4 regions of the Neobacillus niacini genome follow, and region 4 is predicted to be linked to each of the others. Evidence: riboswitches for the same ligand, from Rfam matches in the RefSeq annotation. Region 4 holds a riboswitch; each other region holds the start of a gene.

Region 1 (5,249 bases), 2.3 Mb from region 4:
TTTTAATAAATTAAATTCCTCATTTACCCCATACGTTAACGATTGATACCAAATGGTATTTTCACTCAGCTTCGTCATTTCATAATCCAAATCCACACCATTACCGCTGTTTTGGAAAACGGTATTTTCCTGCTCAAGCTTAGGAGTAGGGAGTGGAGACGATTCTCCAATCGGGACATGCTTGGCATTCGTGCGGTTCCCAATAAACTGGCTCTTTACTTCTTGCTGAAGCAATTGTTCAAAGGATACCTTCGTAGGTTTAAAATAAGGGGTATTTACATTGGCGATATTATTTGAAATGGACTTTTGACGCAAAGAGGACGCATCTAACGCTCTCGACATAATTCCAATCATCTGATTCATCTTCTCACCCACTTTTTTCAATCTGCTAAACTATAATGATTTCATTGCCTGTGTCCAAGTTGTTTTTAATTCCTGAAACATTCCCTCTATTTCCTTAAGAATCTCAATGTCTTTTGACATATTTGCCTCAATCAATCTCTGTTTCATATAATCATAGAGCGAAAAAAGAGAGTTGGATGTTTCAATTTCCATGTTTAACGTCACCATGAGTTCCGTGATAATATCCTGGGTTTTCATAATCAAAGAATGTGCCTTCGCTGGATCTTTTTTCTCAATCGCCAGCTTTGCCTGATTCAGAAACTTCACGCCGCCATTATAAAGCATAAGTGTAAGCTCTTCTGGTTTTGCCATCATGATTTGATTTCGTTGGTAGACTTCATTTGGATTGATCATTTGTCAGATCCCCCTTACTTCTTACTGTCATAAAATACACCCTTTGAAACGGTGATCCGATCATCATATTGACTTCTAAGATATTGTTCATTTTGTGCGTGACGTACACGATTCGATAGTTTTTTCATTGTCTTTTGCATTTGGATTTGAATTTCTTTCTCTAGCGTAGTAAGTTCTCTAAGCTGTACTTGAATGCGTTCATTGCTAAGAACCATTCCTGCTTGATTATCTAACCTATTAATAGCAGAAATACAGATTTCCCGCTGCTCGATTAAAAGGGGGACCTTTTCCTCTTCCCCGAGTTGTAATGCACTCAATATCGCCTTCGAGAGCTCAAAATATTGCCTCAACTGTGTTTCTTTTTCCTCTATCATTTTCCCCTCACCCTAATGACTGTCATAAAGGAGATTGGCAAATTTCCTTAATTCTAACTCCGAAGTGCTCTTCAATCACCACAACTTCGCCTTTTGCAATCAACTTGTTATTCACATACACATCAACTGGTTCTCCAGCCATCTTGTCCAATTCGACAATCGACCCACTGGTTAATTCAAGAACTTCGCTAATTCTTTTTTTTGTTCTTCCCAACTCCACAACGATTTCTAAGGGAATATCTAGCAGAAGGTCCAAATTCATTTTTTCATTTGCGTTTTGCCCAAAATCATCCGACTCTAGCTCTGTAAACTGAAAGTGTTCATTGGCTGCACTCTGTTGGCTGCTGCCGAGAAGTGCTTCCATTTCATCTTGTGTGAGTTTCCCCTTTTCAACCATTTTTGCCTTCCCCTTCTATCAAGTGCTCAATTTTAACGGCAACTCTCGACTTCTTCGTTCCTGGATGTGCTAAGAACTTCAATTCTTCATTTACATTTACTTTCAGAGGCTCATCCACCAATTGGTTTAATTGAATGACATCATCGACGTTTAAACCAAGGATTTCTTCCATCGTAATCGTCGCCCGCCCTAATTCCGTAATAACCGGAACCATTAAATGCTCAATCTGTCCTTGTAAAAATTCACTTTCTTCCTTATTTTTTACCCATTTTCCATGTCCGTACCAATTATGGGAGGATAACTTAGGAATAAACGGCTCTAACAATATGTATGGAATACAAAGATGTATCGTTTCTTCCACTTTTCCAACTGTTAGTTGGAATGTGATGACGATGACTGTTTCCGTTGGGATACCCAATTGCAAAAACTGGGGATTGGTTTCCATGTTCAAAAACTTGATCGGGAGCACCATAATATCACTCCAAGCTTTTTGCAGGATTTGAACGACTCCCTCTAATAGACGCTTTAAAACATTGGTTTCAATCGGAGTTAAGGTAGAACGTCCCCATTCCTCTGCTGTTCCTTTCCCGCCTAAAAGTCGATCAATCATCACAAAAGCCATTTCAGGATTTAAGTCCATCGCCATTCGGATTCCTTGTTCACCTGATTCAAACACACTTAATATCGTAGTGTCCGGCAGCTGGTTAATAAACTCTTCATACAGCATTTGCTCAACTGTCGTAACCTCTACTTGGACAAACGAACGTAACTCAGATGAAATAAAGGATGCAAGCTGGTAAGCAAAGTTTTCATGGATTCTCGTCAGTACCCGTACCTGATCCATCGATAACCGCAATGCCTTTTTAAAATCATATACTTTCAAATTTGCAGGGTTACTTCCAATTGGGGAATTTGACACACGATAGTCCATTCGATCACACAATCCCTTCCACTGTAAAAAAAGACCAACAAAAAAAGACGAGACTACTCCGAAGAATAGTCTCGTCCATAGCTAAATAAACTAATAGATTAGGACAATCTATATTTCGGCAACTGGCTGGCTTACTGTTATTACAATTTAGCCCCTATAGCTTTGCGTCGCTGAGTTTCCTCAGGTTTGCCTTTTTCAATTTTTTAAATTTATTACAAAAAAAGCATAACATTACAACTATTAATTTTCAATTATATTTTGTAGAATACCCCCATAAAATGACGGATATAATCGAATGTTTACGAAAATTTAACAAAATACACTATATAAATTGAAAAATATGTAAAAAAAGAGAGAAATATCCCGAATGATATTCTCTCTCTTTATCTATTATCGTTTTAAATTTACCAATTCTTCTAATATTTGATCGGAAACTGTAATTATTTTAGAATTCGCTTGGAATCCACGCTGGGCGGTAATCATTTCAGTTAGTTCTTCGGATAAATCAACGTTTGACATTTCGAGTGCGCCTGCGATAACTTGTGCATTACTTCCTTCCGTGAGCAGCGTTGCAATCGAGGCTGAATCAGCATTTGGTGTTAAAGAATACAACGAACCACCGGCTTTCAATAACCCCTTTGGATTGTCAACTGCTATAGTTCCAATTTTCAAACCGGTATCTTCACTTGTTCCATCCGGGTTAACACCAATAATGCTGCCATTCGCATCAATGGAAAACGTAATGTATTGATCTGGGATGGTAATTTTTCCGCCATCTTGGCCGACTACAAACATACCATTCTGATTGACCAAATTATTACTGCTGTCTAATGTGAAATTCCCAGCTCTTGTTAAGAACTGCTTCTGTGAGGCATTTTCGACTACAAAAAATGCATCACCATCAAGGTAAAGGTCTGTGCCTATATTCGTAGTTGTTGGACTTCCAGGTGTGTGAAGAGTATCAATGCTGCCAACTCTTGTTCCTAAGCCCACCTGAATCGGATTTGTCCCGCCTGAGAGTGGCGCTGGGTTCGCTCCTGCAGTTTGCGTTGGACCCGTTGCCCCTTTAATCGTCTGACTGAAAATATCTTCAAATACGACACGGCCTTTTTTAAAACCTACTGTATTAACGTTCGCAATATTGTTCCCAATGACATCCAATTTTGTTTGAAAACCTTTTAGTCCGGATACCCCTGAATTTAATGAACGAAGCATGTTTTTGTTCCTCCTCTTATTGATTCATTTCCATTGAATGTATTGAACTTGATACTATTTCTTGATCGCCAATTTTATAGTAAACTTGGTTATTTTTATAATTAATCCCGGTAACCGTTCCGCTCTCTTGTACATTGGTTTCTGGGTTTGTCCATGTGACTTTATTTCCGAGTACATAAGAATATTGACTTAAATTATTGCTGGATTCCAAATAGGCTGTAAGCGAGTTATTCAGGTTGGAGAGCTGTTCTAATACGCTTAACTGTGCCATTTGTGCCACGAATTCTCCGTCTTTCTGCGGCTGCGTTGGGTCTTGGTTTTGAAGCTGCGTAACTAATATTTTCAAAAATGCTTCTTTTCCCATTTCCTGCTTTGGCTGGGTGCTGGTTTTTTGTGCTGAGTAGGAATTGATCGTATTGATTGAAGTCAATGGTGCTCCTCCCTTAAGCCGTGGTATTTATTTTAGAAACCCATCCTGTTTCAATCGTATAATCTCGATATTCATCTTGGGTTTGGATTAATTGTTGATCGTTACGCTTACGTGAATCTTGCTGTCCATGTCTTGCATTTGAATCTCCCTTTTGTGAGAATGCTCCCATGAAATTAGAGTTTATGTTCTGTTGGGAGATATCGATTTTTGCGACATGCAGCCCCTGTGTTTCTAAAGCAGACCGTAATGTCTGAACATGTGTTTCTAGTAAATCCTTCCCTAAAGGAGTGGAGGTAAGGAATTCAGCCGTTACTTGCCCTTCCTGAATGGTAACCTTGACATCGACCTTACCTAAATGCTTTGGCGCCAGGGTAAACGCAGCCTCGATTCCATCTTCCAATCCTGTTACATGTATCGAAGATTGTAAAAACTTCGTTATTTCTTGATCAAATTGGTTAGCTTGTACAGTTTGTGCAGGGACTGCCTTCTCATTGGAAACGACCGGTTGGTTCGTCAGTGTTGAATGAAACGTGGTCAAGGCATCCACTGTAGAATTCCTGCCTGTTTGGTTCACATCAGGTAATTCTTTTTGATGGAAATCCTCATTAGTGACTATCCCTGTTTCTTTAACTAAGTCACCTGTTACTGACTCTTGAAAGATGGTTGCAGCTTCCGGTTGTACTTCACCTGTTTGTCCTTCAACTGTCACCAGTTTTTTTATGTTTGATTGGAAAAGGAGATTTTCTGATGTTTGTTTGCCATTCTCTATGTTTGGCTCAACTTGTGCCTGCACCTCTATCGACCATTTTTCCATCCCTTCTCCCACTTGATGGAGAATAGGATCCGTTAATGCATTTTGCTGCAAAGAGGCAGATTGTACCAATGGGTTAATAAATCCAAAAGGCACCGTATCTTCTTCCTTTTGCTGTTCTTGGACTTGACCAATAAGTTGTAACAAAGCCTCAAAACCAGCAGCCTGTTCTCCCTCACTCGCTGCCTTTTTGCCGGTTTGATTAATGCTTTTCATTTGTATTCCTGAAAGCTGGATCACGTTCTGCCACCTACTCACTTTCCTTTGTTTAAGAGATACCCATTAAGCATAATTACTCCCTGTTGTTAAGGTATCAAAGTAGCGCTGAACACCTG
Region 2 (5,249 bases), 2.3 Mb from region 4:
GAAAAGTGGGTAATGATTGTCAGTATCGGAGATAACGGACAATCAGCAAAAGGTTCCAGAACACAATACTTTATCGGACAGTTCGATGGAACAACCTTTGTAAATGACCATGATGATTCGACAATTCTATGGTTAGATTACGGCCGGGATAATTATGCGGGTGTGAGTTGGTCTGATATCCAGGATGGAAGACGTATTTATCTTGGCTGGATGAGCAACTGGCGCTATGCGAATCAAGTCCCCACTGAAGCTTGGCGAAGTGCGATGACGTTACCAAGAGAATTATCATTAACTTCTACAGAAAATGGAGTCCGTTTGTTCCAAAAACCGGTTGCTGAAGTTCATACGATTAGAAAAGAAACAGAATCATATCCAGACATTGCGATTGAATCTGGAAGTAATGTATCGGTTCCCGTAAACAATTCATTACTAGAATTAACGATTGAATTTGAAAAAGTAACTTCAAGTCAATTTGGAATTATCATACAGCACTCTGATGAAGAGAAAACCGTAATTGGCTATAATGGCATCGAAGAGAAGTTATTTGTTGATCGGACTCTTTCTGGGGATAATAGCTTTTCGACATCTTTTCCAGCTGTGCAGGAAGCAGCATTAACGTTAGCGAATCAAAGATTGAAACTTCAGTTGTTTTTAGATACTTCCTCCATTGAGGTGTTTGCCAACGACGGTGAGGTTGCGGTTACTAGCTTACTGTTCCCTCATAAGGCAGGCAAAGAGCTCATTTTATTTTCGAATGAAGGAACAACTAACGCTGCTAATATAAAATTAACGGAACTTGATTCCATTTGGAGCAGGTAGGTTTAAACGTATGAGAGCTCTAATCGGCAGTAATAGATTAGAGTTTTATTTGTTAAAGGGAAGGTGTGTAGAATGAGTTCATCCATAATATGTATTGGTGAATTACTAATCGATTTTTTCTGTACCGATGTGGACATTAATTTAATTGAAGGTCAAAATTTTCAAAAGCAAGCAGGGGGTGCTCCTGCAAATGTTTGTGCCACAATTGCAAAATTAGGCGGGACCGCACTATTCTCTGGAAAAGTTGGAAATGATCCGTTTGGACATTTTTTAAAAAAGACACTGGATGACGTGAAGGTAGATACATCAATGGTCGTATTTGATGATTTCCACCCAACCACATTGGCTTTTGTATCCTTACAGGCCAACGGTGAAAGAGATTTTGTGTTTAACCGAGGAGCTGATGCCTTTCTAGTGGAGGAAGAACTTAATTTTGAAAAGCTAAATGAGGCTGCTATTCATCATTTTGGCTCAGCAACGGCTTTATTAAATGACCCTTTTCAATCGACCTATTTTCAGGTAATGAATCATTCAAAGAAACAAGGAAAGTTTATTTCATTTGATCCTAATTACCGAAAAGATCTTTGGAAAGATAGTGTTCCAACCTTTATTGAATTAGCCAAAAAAGGGGTCGCTTTAGCTGATTTTGTAAAGGTGAGTGATGAGGAATTAAAACTTATAACGGGGAGCAGTGATTTGGCTGAAGGCACAGTATTCCTTCATGAATTAGGTGCAGCAGTAGTCGCTGTAACATTAGGCAGTGAAGGGACCTATCTATCTAATGGGCACAGTAAAGAAATTGTCCCTAGCATAAACGTAACTTCCATTGATTCTACAGGTGCTGGTGATGCATTCGTTGGTGCAACATTATACCAATTCGCAAACGAAAATCCAACAATAGAAGATTTTGAGGCACTTAAAAAAATTATTTCGTTTAGTAATAAAGTGGGTGCATTTGTCTGTACCAAGGTTGGTGCCATTTCTGCCATACCAACGATTGAAGATATCTTGCGACCTTAATGTGATTAAATAGTGCAACTTATATCTAAGCATAACAAAAAGACGATTCTTCCCCCTCGAATCGTCTTTTTCCTTATTTTTCCGGCTATGTTAGCTTTCCTTTGATATAGAAAGTTCTATTCGTTGGTCGCCTCTTTTGGATGCTGTCATTAGGCTCATGATGACCAGCATTGTGGTAGACCCTATTGTTACACCTGCAATAAAAGTTAACATTGTTTTTCCCCCATCTTTACATAATCGTAGAAGGATTCATATTCGGTAACTGGCTAGCCTTGTATATCACTTTAGCCCCTCTAGTTTTGCGTCATCACCTTTCGGTCATTTTGCCATTTCGTACGATATATGTTTTTTATTTTTGGTGAATTCATCTTAATACTACCATGTATCGGCAATTTCTTACAAAAAGTTTAATCTTTTACCAAAAATTTTATTTAGGTGCAATCACGATAGCTTGTGAACCCATCTGTTCCCAAGCTGCAATAAACTTTTCTCGATTAACCTGTTTGTTTTTTGTTCCATAGGGATCGTTAAGATAGATATGGTTTTGGTCGTAGCCGGTAATGACGACGCTGTGCATGTTAAACGAAACCCTAACCGACCCTTGTGGGGTGGACCATGTTTGGAAACTTTGTATGGGTGCAAAGTTGGTTGTCGTAATCACCCAAACAGGCAGACCCTGGCTAACCTTTTCCAGAATGGAGGAAAAAGGATAGTTTGATAGATTTTGAACCATTAAATCGTTAGGGATATGAGTATTCGCCAAATAGAAAATCGGTCCATGGTAGACTCCTAACCCAGGCCCATCTTCCATATTGCCGGCAAAACCCATATTGGGATTTCCATTTTTACCATCTCCATATTGAAGAGGAACCCGTGGGATTTCTTCGGCTAGTCGATTTTTTGTCACATTAATTCCCCAATATTGCAGCAGCATTGCCAGACTGGTAACCTCGCAGCCATTAAATAACTGGGGTTCATCCATTTGATTAAGTAACGGTACATCCAATTGGATTTCCTCAGCCAACACCACTTTTGTGAAGGGAGTTGCCTTTGCTTCCTCTTCGTTACTTCCAGAGCCCACGTCTGCCAATATAGAAAAACATAAAACTATTAAACTGAAACCGTATATAACAACCCTTTTCACAGCTGTATCACCTCTAGTAGCAGGAAATTTTTAACGGCCTCGTAAAATCACAACCGTTACACGGCGGTTCGACTGCCGGTTTTCATCCGAATCGTTTGGAAATAGAGGCTGATATTCTCCGAAACCTGAAAATTGCATGCGATTGGCTTGAACGTTTTGTGACTCAAAGTAGTGGAGAACACTGGCCGCTCGAGCTGCAGACAGTTCCCAATTCGTTTTATAGATTGTATTATGTGCTGGAACATTATCCGTATGCCCCTCAATACTAATCGGATTGGGAACCGTATTAATCAAGCCAACGAGCCCGTTTAAAGTTTGATAGGAGCGTTCCTTTAAATCTGCCCTTCCCGAATCAAATAACACCACATCTTTTAAGGATACTTCAATTCCCTTTTCTGTTTCTTCGAGGGAGACCATATCCTCTAGGCTATTGTTTTGGATGTAGCTTTCAAGCTGTTGCCGCAATACATCCAGTTCTTTGTCATTTGTTTCTGCTAATACTTCTTCCTCTGGCAATCCTATCTCTGGTTGAGGAGAGGAAGGGTTCGGTGATAGACCTGCTTGTTGACTCTCAATTTTTGTCCCGGTTAATTCAGATTGAAAGGATTCCATGATCGATTGATATTTTTCCTTGTCAACGGTACTGGCTGCGTATAAGACAATAAATAGCGCCAGTAATAACGTTAATAAATCGGCATATGGTATTAGCCAGGATTCATCTACATGGTCTTCGTGGTCAGAGTTAAAGGCTCTTTTCCGTTTTCTCATGCTGATTTCTCCTCAATATAGTCATCTTGTTCAAGTTCTTTTTCAACTTTATTGCGTTCAGACGGAGGGATATGAACCGTTAGCTTTTTCTCCAAGGCACTTGGTAAAACCCCCTGATAGATAGAGAGCAGCCCTTCAATGATAATCAGCTTTAATTCTTGTTCTTGTTTGGATAGTCGCTTTAATTTGTTTGCTAATGGATGCCATAGTACATAACCGGAAAAAATCCCAAGTAAGGTAGCAATGAACGCAGCTGAAATCGAGTGACCGATTTTTTCGATTTCGGATAATGAGCCAAGTGCAGCAATCAGACCGACTACGGCCCCAAGTACACCAAGAGTCGGAGCATACGTGCCTGCCTGTGTAAAAATAAGCGCACCTGTTTTATGACGCTGTTCGATTGCTTCGACTTCATCAAATAAAACTTCCTCAATGAACTCCGCGTCATAGCCATCAATAATCATTTCGAGCCCCTTTTTAAAAAAAGGATCGTCTGTTGTTTCAGCAATTTCCTCTAAAGCTAGAAAACCCTCTTTTTTAGCCATTTCCGCACATTCTATTAACCTAGCAACCTGTTCTGCTTTTGAAGGAAGCTTTGGTTCAAACAGAGCAATTTTTAATAGTTTCGGAAATTTTTTAATTTCTCGAAACGGAAATGCGATAAGCACTGCAGCAGCTGTCCCGCCAAAAATAATCAGGTATGCCGCGGGATTGTTCAACGATGCCAGTGGTGCGCCCTTTAAAATCATTCCTAATCCAATTGCGAGGAGTGCCAATAAAATTCCAAAAATACTAGACATAAAATTCTCCTTTAGTTTATCTTTAATTTAGTTTAAATAAATTACATTCAACGTGAACCGGAAAAATTCGACAGTTTTCTTTTTCGGAAAAATAATGGTAACCATCATGAAAGGAGTATCCGCTTGAAGATCCAACAAAGCCAAACTATCAGTCAGGATCGCTTTATTCCAGTGCGGGAGAAAGGGAAAGAATCCCCTTCTTTTCAACAGGTTTTTCAAGAAACACAATCTCATTTAACACAAGATCGTTTGCAGACCCTTCTCAAAGTTTTGGATCAAAACGGCAGCCGGTTAAGTACTTCCCAATCCGTAAAAGATCTATTAGCCTATAAACAAAGCATTCAAGACTTTTTAAAAGAAGTCGTTCAAAATGGTTACTCCATAGAGGAGTATCGGTCATTTCACTCCAATGGTAGAGATAAAAGACTAAAAATAATTAAACAAATTGACCAACAATTAATCAAACTTTCAGAGCAGGTGATGGAAAAACAAACTGGTTCCGTTGACCTTTTGAAGACGATCGGTGAAATTAAAGGATTATTAGTAAATTTATACATGTAGAGAGGAGCACAATTATGCTTCGAGGAATTGATACCGCTGCATCCGGGATGATTGCATTGCAGAGAAGACAAAATGCACTAACCAATAATTTGGCGAATGTCGAAACCCCAGGTTTTAAACAGGATTCAAGTCCGCTG
Region 3 (5,249 bases), 350 kb from region 4:
ATCCCCAATCCTATTTCCAGGAACAGACTGCTCAATTCCTTTATAAAGTGCCTCTTTGGTAACCTTTAATAAATGCTCTGTTTCCTTAGAGACATTCCCTACAGCATATGACCATGCTGAGTCGGCTAACCCGCCGTTATAATTGACAACCATATCTATGGTCACGATATCGCCTTCTTTTAATGGTTCCTTTCTTGGAAACCCATGACATACTTCGTCGTTAATGCTCGCACAAGTGGCATATTTATAGCCTTTATATCCCTTTTGCTGTGGGGTAGCATCATGCTTTAAAAGGTAATCATCAACAAATTCATCAATTTCCCATGTTGTAATACCAGGTTTTATTCGTTTGGCAATTTCTTTATGGCATGAAGCTAGAATTTCCCCTGCTTTTTTCATTGCCTCAATTTCTCGCTGTGATTTAAGAACAATCATGATCTTCCCAACCTTTTTATATTATTTTTATGTATTCTTATAGAATTGGAAACACACTTTAATATTATCGCTAAGCTAACATTTTTTCAAAAAGTTTTCGATATTGAGGGGTATTTTTGTACTAATAACATGTTCTTAATATGGAACTTTCTCAGCTTTTCTGATAAAATTATTACAGCCATAATAAAAATAGGTGTGTGAGCCCAATGATAGGTGATCGTGTTAAAAAACTACGGTTAGAAAAAAGGATGTCATTATCAGAACTTGCGGAGCAGGCTGGAGTTGCTAAATCTTATTTAAGCTCTCTTGAAAGAAACCTGCAAAGAAATCCATCTATTCAATTCCTTGAAAAAATTTCTTCTGTATTAAACGTTCCTGTTGATCATTTAATAAATGAACACATTAATAAAGAAGAATTAGATAGTGATTGGATGAACATTGTAAAAGAAGCGATGGAATCAGGTGTTTCAAAGGAACAATTCCGTGATTTTATTGAATTCAATAAGTGGCGAATTGGTCAAAATAATAACGAATAATAAAACAAAGCATACTACTTGTTTTTTTGTAGTATGCTTTGTTTTTTTTTATGTAAATCAGCGATTCTTAAGTACGCCCTCTCTGACTTCGTTCTGATGGAGGAAATTAAGAATTGTCTCCTTTGATATTCCTAGCTCCTTTGCTTCTAAAATAAGAGCTAACCATTCTGCGTCCATTCCATTGTTGATACTATCAGCTATTGCCACTCTCGCTCACTCCCAAAATACATATTCGTATTCCAGGCAGCCCGGCCATCATAGTAAAAGTTATACCTTAGATCCTCGGCTTTGCGTCCCAATTTTTCAATAGGTTTGCCCTTTTCTGTTTCATATTACACATAAATCATTGATTATTCAGTATATTAAATAGACAAGTATTCCTAATTCCTCATTACTTTATTTATTATATATAGTACTTTTATAGTATATTGTTGTTTTTTGTCAGATATTTCAATTTTTCTAACCTTTTTTTAACACAAAATAATTCAATTTTCTACAAAAAATCAATTGAAAATTTTCCATACGTTCGAACTTCAACTAATCAGATGGAAGTTTATTGAAAAAAAGAAGTGCTTACAGTCGAAATTAGGTTATTGTACCTATATGAAGTTTATTTAAAATGCTACAAAAGAAAATACAGTGAAATTTGTCTATTTTGTGACAATTGACAACTTCTATTATTACCTTTAAAATATACTAAATATTATAAATATTCAAATAATGGTGGTGATCCAGATCAATGACAACCATTCATGTGTTGAATTACGCTATTCCAATTGCCTTTATGGTGTTTTTTGGTTACCTTCTAGATCGTATGTGCAAGCCTGCAAAGTCTGATGAAAAAGTAGAAGATAAATAATCCTCTCTCCTTCTATCTTCACTAATAAATTTCCTTCGTTTGGGAATGATACATTCGAAGACGAAAGGAGTGTTTCATTTGGCACGTGGAGAACATTTTAACCATAAAAAGAAAGGTCATCCTGGAAATTTGCCTAAAGATAACTTAGTTGAAAAACATTCTAAGGATGCCATTGGGGATGAGGAGTTTATTGTAGTTCAAGAAGCATTTAAGAATAGAGTGGAAACGAAAGACGTAGAATAAGGCGTGAATTTCACGCCTTTTTTACTTATTTTACATTATCCGCTTTTTGAAGGAGCTTCCTTAAGTTCCATTCTTTTAGACCTGCCGCAGCCATTTCGATATCTTTAGAATAAATCCGATCCTTCTTTATCGAAGGAACCAGTTCCCTTCCTTTCTCGTACACCTTCTTGGTCTGGCTGGCCATTTTTTCTATTCCGCGAATTTCAACCGCCTGCATGGCACAAATTAGTTCAATCGCCAGCACTCTTCGGGCATTTTGAATAATTTGATAGGCATGTCTAGAGGCAATCGTTCCCATACTTACATGGTCTTCTTGATTTGCAGAAGATGGAATGGAATCGACACTTGCTGGGTGTGCTAGTGTTTTATTTTCTGATACCAACGAAGCCGCAGCGTATTGCATAATCATCGCTCCAGACTGCAAACCAGGCTCAGGGCTTAAGAAAGGCGGCAAATCGTTCAACTGTGGATTTACTAATCTCTCAATCCGTCTTTCGGAAATATTCGCAAGCTCGGCAACTGCGATTTTCATAAAGTCCATCGCAAAAGCGATTGGCTGCCCATGGAAATTCCCGCCAGAAATAACCTTTTCCCCATCATCGAATATGAGTGGATTGTCTGTAGCAGCATTCATTTCAATTTCCAATTTTTCTTTTACATAATCAAGCGCCTGCCAGGATGCCCCGTGTACTTGTGGAATACACCGTAAGGAATAAGCATCTTGAACACGGTATTCTCCTTGAACGCTGGTTAATAAACTATCACTTAAGTAACCACGGATTCTTGCTGCTGTATCTATCTGCTGCTGATAACCCCTTGCTATATGAACTTCCTCTGCGAATGCATCCATGATTCCATTTAACCCTTCCATTGTCATAGCAGCAATGAGTTCACTTTCAAATGCCAGCTGTTCCGCTTCAAGATAGCCAACAACTCCCATGGCGGTCATTGCCTGTGTACCATTAATTAATGCAAGACCCTCTTTTGCCTCTAAATTTATGGGAAGAATGCCCTCCATTTGAAGCGCGTGGATTGATTCCAATCGATTACCTTTGTAAAAGACCTCCCCTTCTCCAATAAGTACTAAAGCTAAATGGGAGAGAGGAGCCAAATCACCGCTCGCACCCAGTGACCCCTGCTGAGGAATAACTGGGATGATTTCTTTATTAACCAACTCTAATAATTTTTCAATGACGATCGGCCGGACCCCTGAATACCCTTTTAAAAGCGCATTAGCACGTAACAGGACCATTGCTTTTGAAACAATTTCCGGAAAAGGTTCACCAACACCACACGCATGTGAGCGAATTAAATTAAGCTGTAAATCTCTAACGTGCTCTTTATTGATTAATACATCACTAAACTTTCCAAATCCAGTATTAATACCGTAAACTACTTTGCGCTCGGAAACGATCTTCTCTACGGCTTCACGGCTCCTTTTTACAAGTTCCATACTTTTTTCCGAAGCCAAAACCTTCTCTTTTCGATATAATACTTCTTTCATTTGGTCCATTGTTAATCTTTGGCCTGTTAGCATAATCATATTTCTCGCTCCTCTACCACTTTATTAGAATAAAGAAAGAGGCTGGATTCCATCTCAGTTAGATTTGGAGTCCAGCCTCTTTTATAAACATATTTTGATATAATTTTGTTTTGTGGTGCCTCATAATTATCATTCCATTCTAAAATTCTATTAGATTAATAATTATTGTATGTGATATAAAGCTTGATTGTCAATACAATTGTCAGAATTTTAGCACGATATCACTTTAGTGAGATAATATAGGAAAGGCTGCTGCTGTTTACAATAAGAAGACAAAACGGTTCACCGGTACTAATAAAAATAACCGGAGATTTTCCGGTTAAATGCAGTATGGGGCCCGTATCGGGGTATATAAACGGAGGCTTTCCGCTTAATCCAAGTAAAATCCCTCATTTTCGAATTTTCCGAGCCAATAAACGGAATTTCTCCGTCTAATTGAGCCGTTTTTTATACTAATTTCGAATTAAGCGGAATTTCTCCGCCTGTTTAATTACTCAGGTGTTCAACTTGATCTCCAACCGATAAGTGATAAGAATTCACCCGAAAACAGTTCGCTTTACAATATAGGCTTTATATACAAATTAGTATATAAAGCCTCATTCTAAAGGATAATTTCCTTACTTCAGATTCAACTTCTTTAAGGCATCCGCCAAAGCTGTATTAATGGGCTCTTCTTCCTTGTTTTGGTTCTTCAAATACTTTTGCACCGTACGTTTATCCACTTTTCCAGTAGATTCTTTTTTACGGCGTGCTTCAAAAGCAGTTAGTTTCTCTCTGTGCCCGCATTTACAAACGAAAATTTGTCCTTCCCCTTCGCCGCGAAGCTCCAGCTTCTTTTTGCATTGCGGGCAGCGCGCATTAGTGACGCGCGAAACATTTTTGCGATGTCCACACTCACGGTCTTGGCAAACAAGCATTTTACCCTTTTTCCCATTTACCTCAAGCATAGGTTTTCCACAGTCTGGACAATTTTTTGTAGAGATATTATCGTGCTTATACTTTTTATTACTTGCTTTAATTTCTGTAACAATTTCTTTTGTATACTTTTTCATTTCGCTGATAAAAACGTCTTTTTTCAACTTTCCATGAGCAATTTGTTCAAGCTTCTGTTCCCACTCGGCAGTTAATGCAGGAGATTTTAGTTCTTCAGGCACTAAATCCAGCAATTGACGTCCTTTCGAAGTAAGGTGAATGTCCTTACCACGCTTTTCAATTAAAAAGGAATTAAAAAGCTTTTCAATAATATCCGCACGTGTAGCTACAGTTCCTAATCCACCAGTCGATTTTAACGTTTCTGCCAGCTGTTTATTATTGGTTTCCATGTACTTACCAGGGTTTTCCATTGCTGATAATAATGTCGCCTCATTAAAACGGGCAGGCGGGCTGGTTTGCCCTGCTGTTTGAACGATTAACTTCACGTTAAGGGTATCGCCTTTTTCAATCCGAGGCAATATCTGTTCCTTTAAGTCGTCAGCTGCATCCTCGTCTTCAAAGCGGTTCTCATACACTTCTTTCCACCCTGTCGATAAAATGGTTTTCCCCCTTGCAACAAAGTTCTCTTCACCAATTTTTGCACGAAGAGTTAACTGTTCATACTCAAATGCCGGGAATAATACGGCTAGGAATCGTTTCA
Region 4 (5,249 bases):
CTCCTGCAGTTGGTGCGGGCGTTGTAAAACCTCCTGTGTTATACAAATATGAGGCAGGTTTAATAATTCCAGCACTGCCAATCTGCAGGACAGAAGAATTTGTTATACTGCTAATTTTAATAAAGTTTATTTGAATGGATTGCTGGATATAAAAATTCATAAAAAACCAACCTTTCCTTAAGCATTAAGGAAGATTCCTTGATCAATACCATCTGAATCGTTTGTGTTCGTATTACTTAAATTATTATTATGAACATTTAAACTTTCACCCGTATTAAATGAACCAGCACCGGAGAAAGTTCTTGCAGATGAAAATGGCATAATTTTGTAGACATCTCCAATATGAAAAACGGAACTGCTGCCAAGTGATATGACTTGTGCAACTCCTACAATCGCTGGCATAAACAACACCCTTTACCTTTTTTCTCCTAATATCTTATGTATGGGTTGGTGTAATGTGATTCAATCGCCCAAATAAAGTAAATCCAACCTTAATTGGTTGGGAAAATTATAGAATTAGGTACAAATACCTATTTGTTTGTGAAAAATGATAAAATAGTAGGATATGAGATGAAGGCAAAAGGACTTAAGATAGATTTAAGAGATCAGTCGGAAATGTAAAAACACTGATTCTCGATAAAGGCAAAACTGGTGAAAATCAGTGACGCAAAGCTAAAGGGGCTAAGGTGCATTTGCACTACGCCAGCCAGTTACCGAAAGAACAGGGTGTTTTTCGTAGATAACAGCATTGTTTACATAGGTCTTTCTATGTACATTGTTGTACTTCATTTGTTAACCCCCCTTTCGGTAAAGGCGGGGTTGTTTTTATCTGTTTATCGCCCCCAGCCTAACCGTTCGTTCATATTTTCTTTAAGTTTTGTGAGTAAATTGGTTTTCAAAAAACAAACAAGGTGGGTGGAATCTATGGGGCTATTAAAACAAATCGAACAAAATCATCAGGGACAAGGCATTAATCACAAATTATACAATTCGGCTAGGCTGGCTAATAGAAAGTATTCCTGGAAACCTCTAGACTTACAGGATTTAATTTGTAACGGGACCATGTCAAAAGAAATGGCCCTCTTCCTCTGTACATGTGTGAGAGCTAGGTTAAATATCGTAGTGAGCGGAGGAACAGGTGCAGGTAAAACAACCCTTGCCAATGCCCTTTCTACTTTCATTCCAAGAGAGGAAAGGAATATTCTTGGAGATGTTCGTGGTAAAAATGTACGTGAAATACTTCGGAAAGAAAATAGAGGACTTGATGGTTTTCTTGCAACAGGACATTCCAGCAGCCCGCGTAATATGATTGACCGTTTGGAAGTCATTGCCTATCTTGAAGGGATGAATTTGGCTATCAATGCGATTAGGGAACAAATCGCTGGTACTATTGATATCATAGTCCACCTTTCACGCTTAAATGATGGAAAAAGAAAAATTACTAAGATAGCAGAGGTTCAAGGGATCAAGGATGACAATATTGTGCTTAGAGATATTTTTACTGTGAATCCACTAGAAGGTTCTTATTATTAGCTTTTCTTTAGGAATTTTGGCAATGCCTATGGTATGATAGTGTTGCTATAAGCTATTGATACATAGGAGGAAGATTAAATGATTCATGGTCACGTAACAGCTTGGGTACTAGCCCTAATTTTGTTTATTGTCGCTATATTTTTACTAAAAGGCGGGAAAGAAAAGGGCGCTAAAATTGTGCAAATGATTCTGCGTGTTCTTTATCTGTTAATCATTGCAACGGGTGTTGGACTTCTATTCATGGTGTCTAATATTGATTTGTTGTATATATTAAAAGCCGTAGTAGGCATTTGGGTTATTGGTTTATTTGAAATGATCCTTAGCAAGGTTGCACAAAATAGAAAAACTTCCGTTTTGTGGATACAGTTCGTTATCGCCTTCTTACTTGTATTGTATTTAGGATTTGATAAACTGCCTATGTCGATTTTTTACGTATAAGATTAGTTTGTTAGAAAGAGCTGTCGGTTTACCGGCTGCTCTTTTTTAGTTCAAAAAAAGATGACAAGAAGTGCAAATAGTTTTACTATTTAAGTAAGGGGAGAGGAGTGTTTGTTATGCTGGTAAGAGTGTTTGCAAATCTCCGGCAAATTTGCGGCGGAGTTGGGGTAGAGGTTAGTCCGGAAGGGCAACAGGTCATTGATGTACTTAATAAGATGGTAGAAATGTTCCCTGATCTTAAGGATGAAATTTTTACGCCTGAAAAAGAGCTTCTTCCATTTGTTCATGTATTCATTAACGGAAGAAATATTATTCATTTGGATGGTCTTAAGACCATTGTAAAAGAAACCGATCAATTTGCACTTTTTCCTCCAGTTGCAGGTGGTTAATATGATGCAGCAGGAATTGGAGTTTCGCGGAATCAAACGAGAGCACCTCGGATTATATTTTGAAGAGTTAGGCGGCAAACAAATTACGAATCAATTTCCTTACATATATAAATCTGACCACTGGTATGGTGAAATCGTAAGGGAAGAGGAATTATCGATAACTTCTACATTTAAAGTCAATAGTGTTCATATCCGATTTTGTGCCTCAGATGACATGACGCTTAATGAGCTTATCAAAAATTACCGGGTCAAAACAAGGAGAATCGGCGGATAATTTCTAAACCAATCAAAAGGCTTCTGCAAAATATGCAGAAGCCTTTTGATTATTCCTTAAACCAATTGATTTTCAGGGTCGATGATTTCTAGCTCACGAAGCTTAGCTTCGGTGACCTTTCCATCTTGCCAGCCCCGGACTTGGTAATACTCTTTAAGCATGATATCCATACGGCTCACTTCTCCTGCACTATTACCAGAGGCAGGCTCTTCCGTAAATCGTTTTGGCAGATAATCATCTTCTTCTTTGTTGAATCCAGCCAAGTTATTATAATAGCGCTCAAGATTATAGATTCTTTCTCCAGCCTTCATCACATCATCTGCTGTCATCGGTATTCCAGTCATTGTGCTGTATTGCTCTGCATAATGCTCTGCATTTTCTGAGAATGAGGAAAACTTGCAAATATTCATAGAATCAGAGAAAGCAAGCATATCTTGGAATATTTTTAATAGCTCACCTTTTCCTTCTGGTTTTAGGCGATCAGTTGGCTCAGGAATCCCGGCAATCTCACTGGCAACGGTATAGCCGCGTAAATGGCAGGCTCCACGGTTACTAGTGGCATAACCAAGTCCAATTCCTTGAATACCACGAGGGTCATAGGCAGGAATTGATTGACCTTTTACAGACATCGAAAGTTCTGGTGCGCCCCAAGAAGCTGTTGCTCTTGCAGGGCCCTCAGCAAGGATGCCGCCAAAGCCTTCACGGAATGCAATTTTCTGCGTTAAGTCAATCATCGAATCGGCATCGCCCCAGATGAGCTCTTCTGTAATCAATCCTTTTTCATAAGCCTCCATTGTAACAGAGAAGCAGTGGCCAAGTTCAATGGTATCAAGACCGTACTCATTACAGCGGTCAATCAGATAAGAAATAGCCTCAGCATCACTTAATAAGCAGTTTGAGCCTAAGGACCAAGCAGATTCAAACTCAATACTTTCGACTCTAGTTTTATACTTTCCATCTTTCACTTCAACTTCGATTTTGCAGCCTACGGGACATGCATGGCAAGTATTATTTTTAACGAGTAAATGCTCGTTTACATATTCACCACTATGTTTTTCTGCCTCATCCCAATGAGTGAACTGTGAATTCTTTGTTGGAAGCGCCCCAACCTCATTGATAATGTTGGTTAATACGTTTGTACCATAAACAGAAAGACCACCCTTATTTGGGGCTGTTAATCCGCCGTCAAGAATAGCCTTTACCGCCTTTTTGTTAGCCTCTTTATATTCAGTTTCTAACTTAGGCTGCGGCATATTTCCTTTTTGAGCAGCTTTAATTACAACCGCTTTCAATTTTTTATAGCCTGCAACAGCGGCAGTTCCGCCACGTCCAGCAGCGCGATCATGTTCGTTAATAAAGGAAGCAAACTTAACGGTGTTTTCACCTGCTTGCCCGATCGTCATGACACTAAGGTCTTGTTCTCCATATCTAGCTTGCATCGTTTTAACTGTTTCTCTAGTACCTTTGCCCCAAAGGTCAGAAGCGTCACGCAGTTCCGCTTTTCCATCCTCAATATAAAGATAAACTGGTTTGTCACTTTTACCCGTAAGGATGATGTTATCGACACCTGCCCATTTTAGGCGTGCAGCGGTCCATCCACCCATATGAGAGTCTGTAACGGTACCTGTTAACGGAGACTTCGTCACAACACAAAGACGTCCACTCATGGAAGAACGTGAGCCGGTTACAGGGCCAGTCATGATACAAAGAATGTTCTCAGGAGATAAAGGCTCTACTTCCGGGCCGTTATCAAGTACATATTTTACGCCGAGACCACGGCCGCCAATGTACTTTTTTGCATCCTCTTCGTTAATAGGTCTGTAATTGATTGTACCTGATGTTAAATCAACCACCACTTCTTTGTTTAAAAAACCGCCTAAATTCAATGTTTTTCCCTCTCTTTCATTAATAAATTGAAGCTTATCTCCCATCGATATTAAAAATATTAATAGGATATTCCTCACAAAATTAATAAATAAACCCAATTACTATTATACAATTATTTTTATATATTTAATATTTAAACTTTTCCAAAAATCAACTAAAATTAACATAGATTGCTGAACTCGTTAGAATTTACTACTAATCTAGAAAAGAGGATTATAATATGAACGAATTAGGGCGATATTCAAGACAAATTCTTTTTTCAGGGATAGGGAAAGAGGGACAGCTGAAACTACTCAACAGCAAAGTTGCTATTGTCGGTGTCGGTGCACTGGGAACAGTCTGTGCCAATCACTTGGTTCGATCTGGAGTTGGATACATAAGATTAATTGATAGAGATGTAGTTGACCTTTCCAATCTGCAGAGACAATCACTTTTTAATGAAGAAGATGTAACTCTAAATCTTCCAAAGGCAGTTGCTGCTAAAAAGAGGCTGAACTCTATTAACTCTTCGGTTAAGGTTGAGGCAGTTATCACAGATTTAAATCTTGATAACGCAGAGGAATTATTGTCTGGGGTTGATGTCATTGTTGATGGTACTGATAATTTTATGACTCGCTACCTAATCAATGATGTTGCTGTTAAATATGAAATTCCCTGGGTCCATGGGGCTGCAGTAAGTTCAAGAGGAATGTTTGCCGTCATTAAACCTGGAATCACACCGTGTTATC

Evidence for each region. A riboswitch is a leader RNA that binds a small molecule or an ion and turns the genes downstream of it on or off. The one in region 4 is predicted to bind cyclic di-GMP.
Region 1: linked by a shared signal. The riboswitch ahead of fliM (flagellar motor switch protein FliM) and the one ahead of ACN6MT_RS26630 (ATPase, T2SS/T4P/T4SS family) in region 4 are both predicted to bind cyclic di-GMP.
Region 2: linked by a shared signal. The riboswitch ahead of ACN6MT_RS07945 (DUF3789 domain-containing protein) and the one ahead of ACN6MT_RS26630 (ATPase, T2SS/T4P/T4SS family) in region 4 are both predicted to bind cyclic di-GMP.
Region 3: linked by a shared signal. The riboswitch ahead of ACN6MT_RS28335 (anti-repressor SinI family protein) and the one ahead of ACN6MT_RS26630 (ATPase, T2SS/T4P/T4SS family) in region 4 are both predicted to bind cyclic di-GMP.

Annotation. Positions count from the first base shown of each region.
Region 1 is NZ_CP183883.1:1,703,105-1,708,353, reverse strand. Features, by position in the region: gene flgB (flagellar basal body rod protein FlgB) at 1-363, opposite strand, end outside; gene fliS (flagellar export chaperone FliS) at 394-756, opposite strand; gene ACN6MT_RS08050 (hypothetical protein) at 771-1,130, opposite strand; partial or broken gene fliN (flagellar motor switch protein FliN) at 1,153-1,398, opposite strand; gene fliM (flagellar motor switch protein FliM) at 1,520-2,458, opposite strand; cyclic di-GMP riboswitch class I at 2,573-2,659, opposite strand; gene ACN6MT_RS08035 (flagellar hook-basal body complex protein) at 2,849-3,673, opposite strand; gene ACN6MT_RS08030 (flagellar hook capping FlgD N-terminal domain-containing protein) at 3,690-4,103, opposite strand; gene ACN6MT_RS08025 (flagellar hook-length control protein FliK) at 4,117-5,154, opposite strand; gene ACN6MT_RS08020 (glucosaminidase domain-containing protein) at 5,197-5,249, opposite strand, start outside.
Region 2 is NZ_CP183883.1:1,684,443-1,689,691, forward strand. Features, by position in the region: gene ACN6MT_RS07935 (glycoside hydrolase family 32 protein) at 1-819, shown strand, start outside; gene ACN6MT_RS07940 (carbohydrate kinase family protein) at 892-1,839, shown strand; gene ACN6MT_RS07945 (DUF3789 domain-containing protein) at 1,930-2,052, opposite strand; cyclic di-GMP riboswitch class I at 2,094-2,177, opposite strand; gene ACN6MT_RS07950 (C39 family peptidase) at 2,267-2,983, opposite strand; gene ACN6MT_RS07955 (flagellar motor protein MotB) at 3,014-3,751, opposite strand; gene motA (flagellar motor stator protein MotA) at 3,748-4,551, opposite strand; gene ACN6MT_RS07965 (YaaR family protein) at 4,675-5,112, shown strand; gene ACN6MT_RS07970 (flagellar hook-basal body protein) at 5,127-5,249, shown strand, end outside.
Region 3 is NZ_CP183883.1:5,772,239-5,777,487, forward strand. Features, by position in the region: gene map (type I methionyl aminopeptidase) at 1-435, opposite strand, end outside; gene ACN6MT_RS28330 (helix-turn-helix domain-containing protein) at 642-971, shown strand; gene ACN6MT_RS28335 (anti-repressor SinI family protein) at 1,029-1,178, opposite strand; cyclic di-GMP riboswitch class I at 1,211-1,298, opposite strand; gene ACN6MT_RS28340 (hypothetical protein) at 1,909-2,073, shown strand; gene hutH (histidine ammonia-lyase) at 2,099-3,616, opposite strand; gene ACN6MT_RS28350 (DNA topoisomerase III) at 4,234-5,249, opposite strand, start outside.
Region 4 is NZ_CP183883.1:5,417,349-5,422,597, reverse strand. Features, by position in the region: gene ACN6MT_RS26640 (spore germination protein GerPB) at 1-160, opposite strand, end outside; gene ACN6MT_RS26635 (spore germination protein) at 178-402, opposite strand; cyclic di-GMP riboswitch class I at 632-718, shown strand; gene ACN6MT_RS26630 (ATPase, T2SS/T4P/T4SS family) at 925-1,533, shown strand; gene ACN6MT_RS26625 (YisL family protein) at 1,612-1,971, shown strand; gene ACN6MT_RS26620 (ubiquitin-like small modifier protein 1) at 2,088-2,360, shown strand; gene ACN6MT_RS26615 (hypothetical protein) at 2,362-2,634, shown strand; gene ACN6MT_RS26610 (aldehyde ferredoxin oxidoreductase family protein) at 2,691-4,520, opposite strand; gene ACN6MT_RS26605 (ThiF family adenylyltransferase) at 4,742-5,249, shown strand, end outside.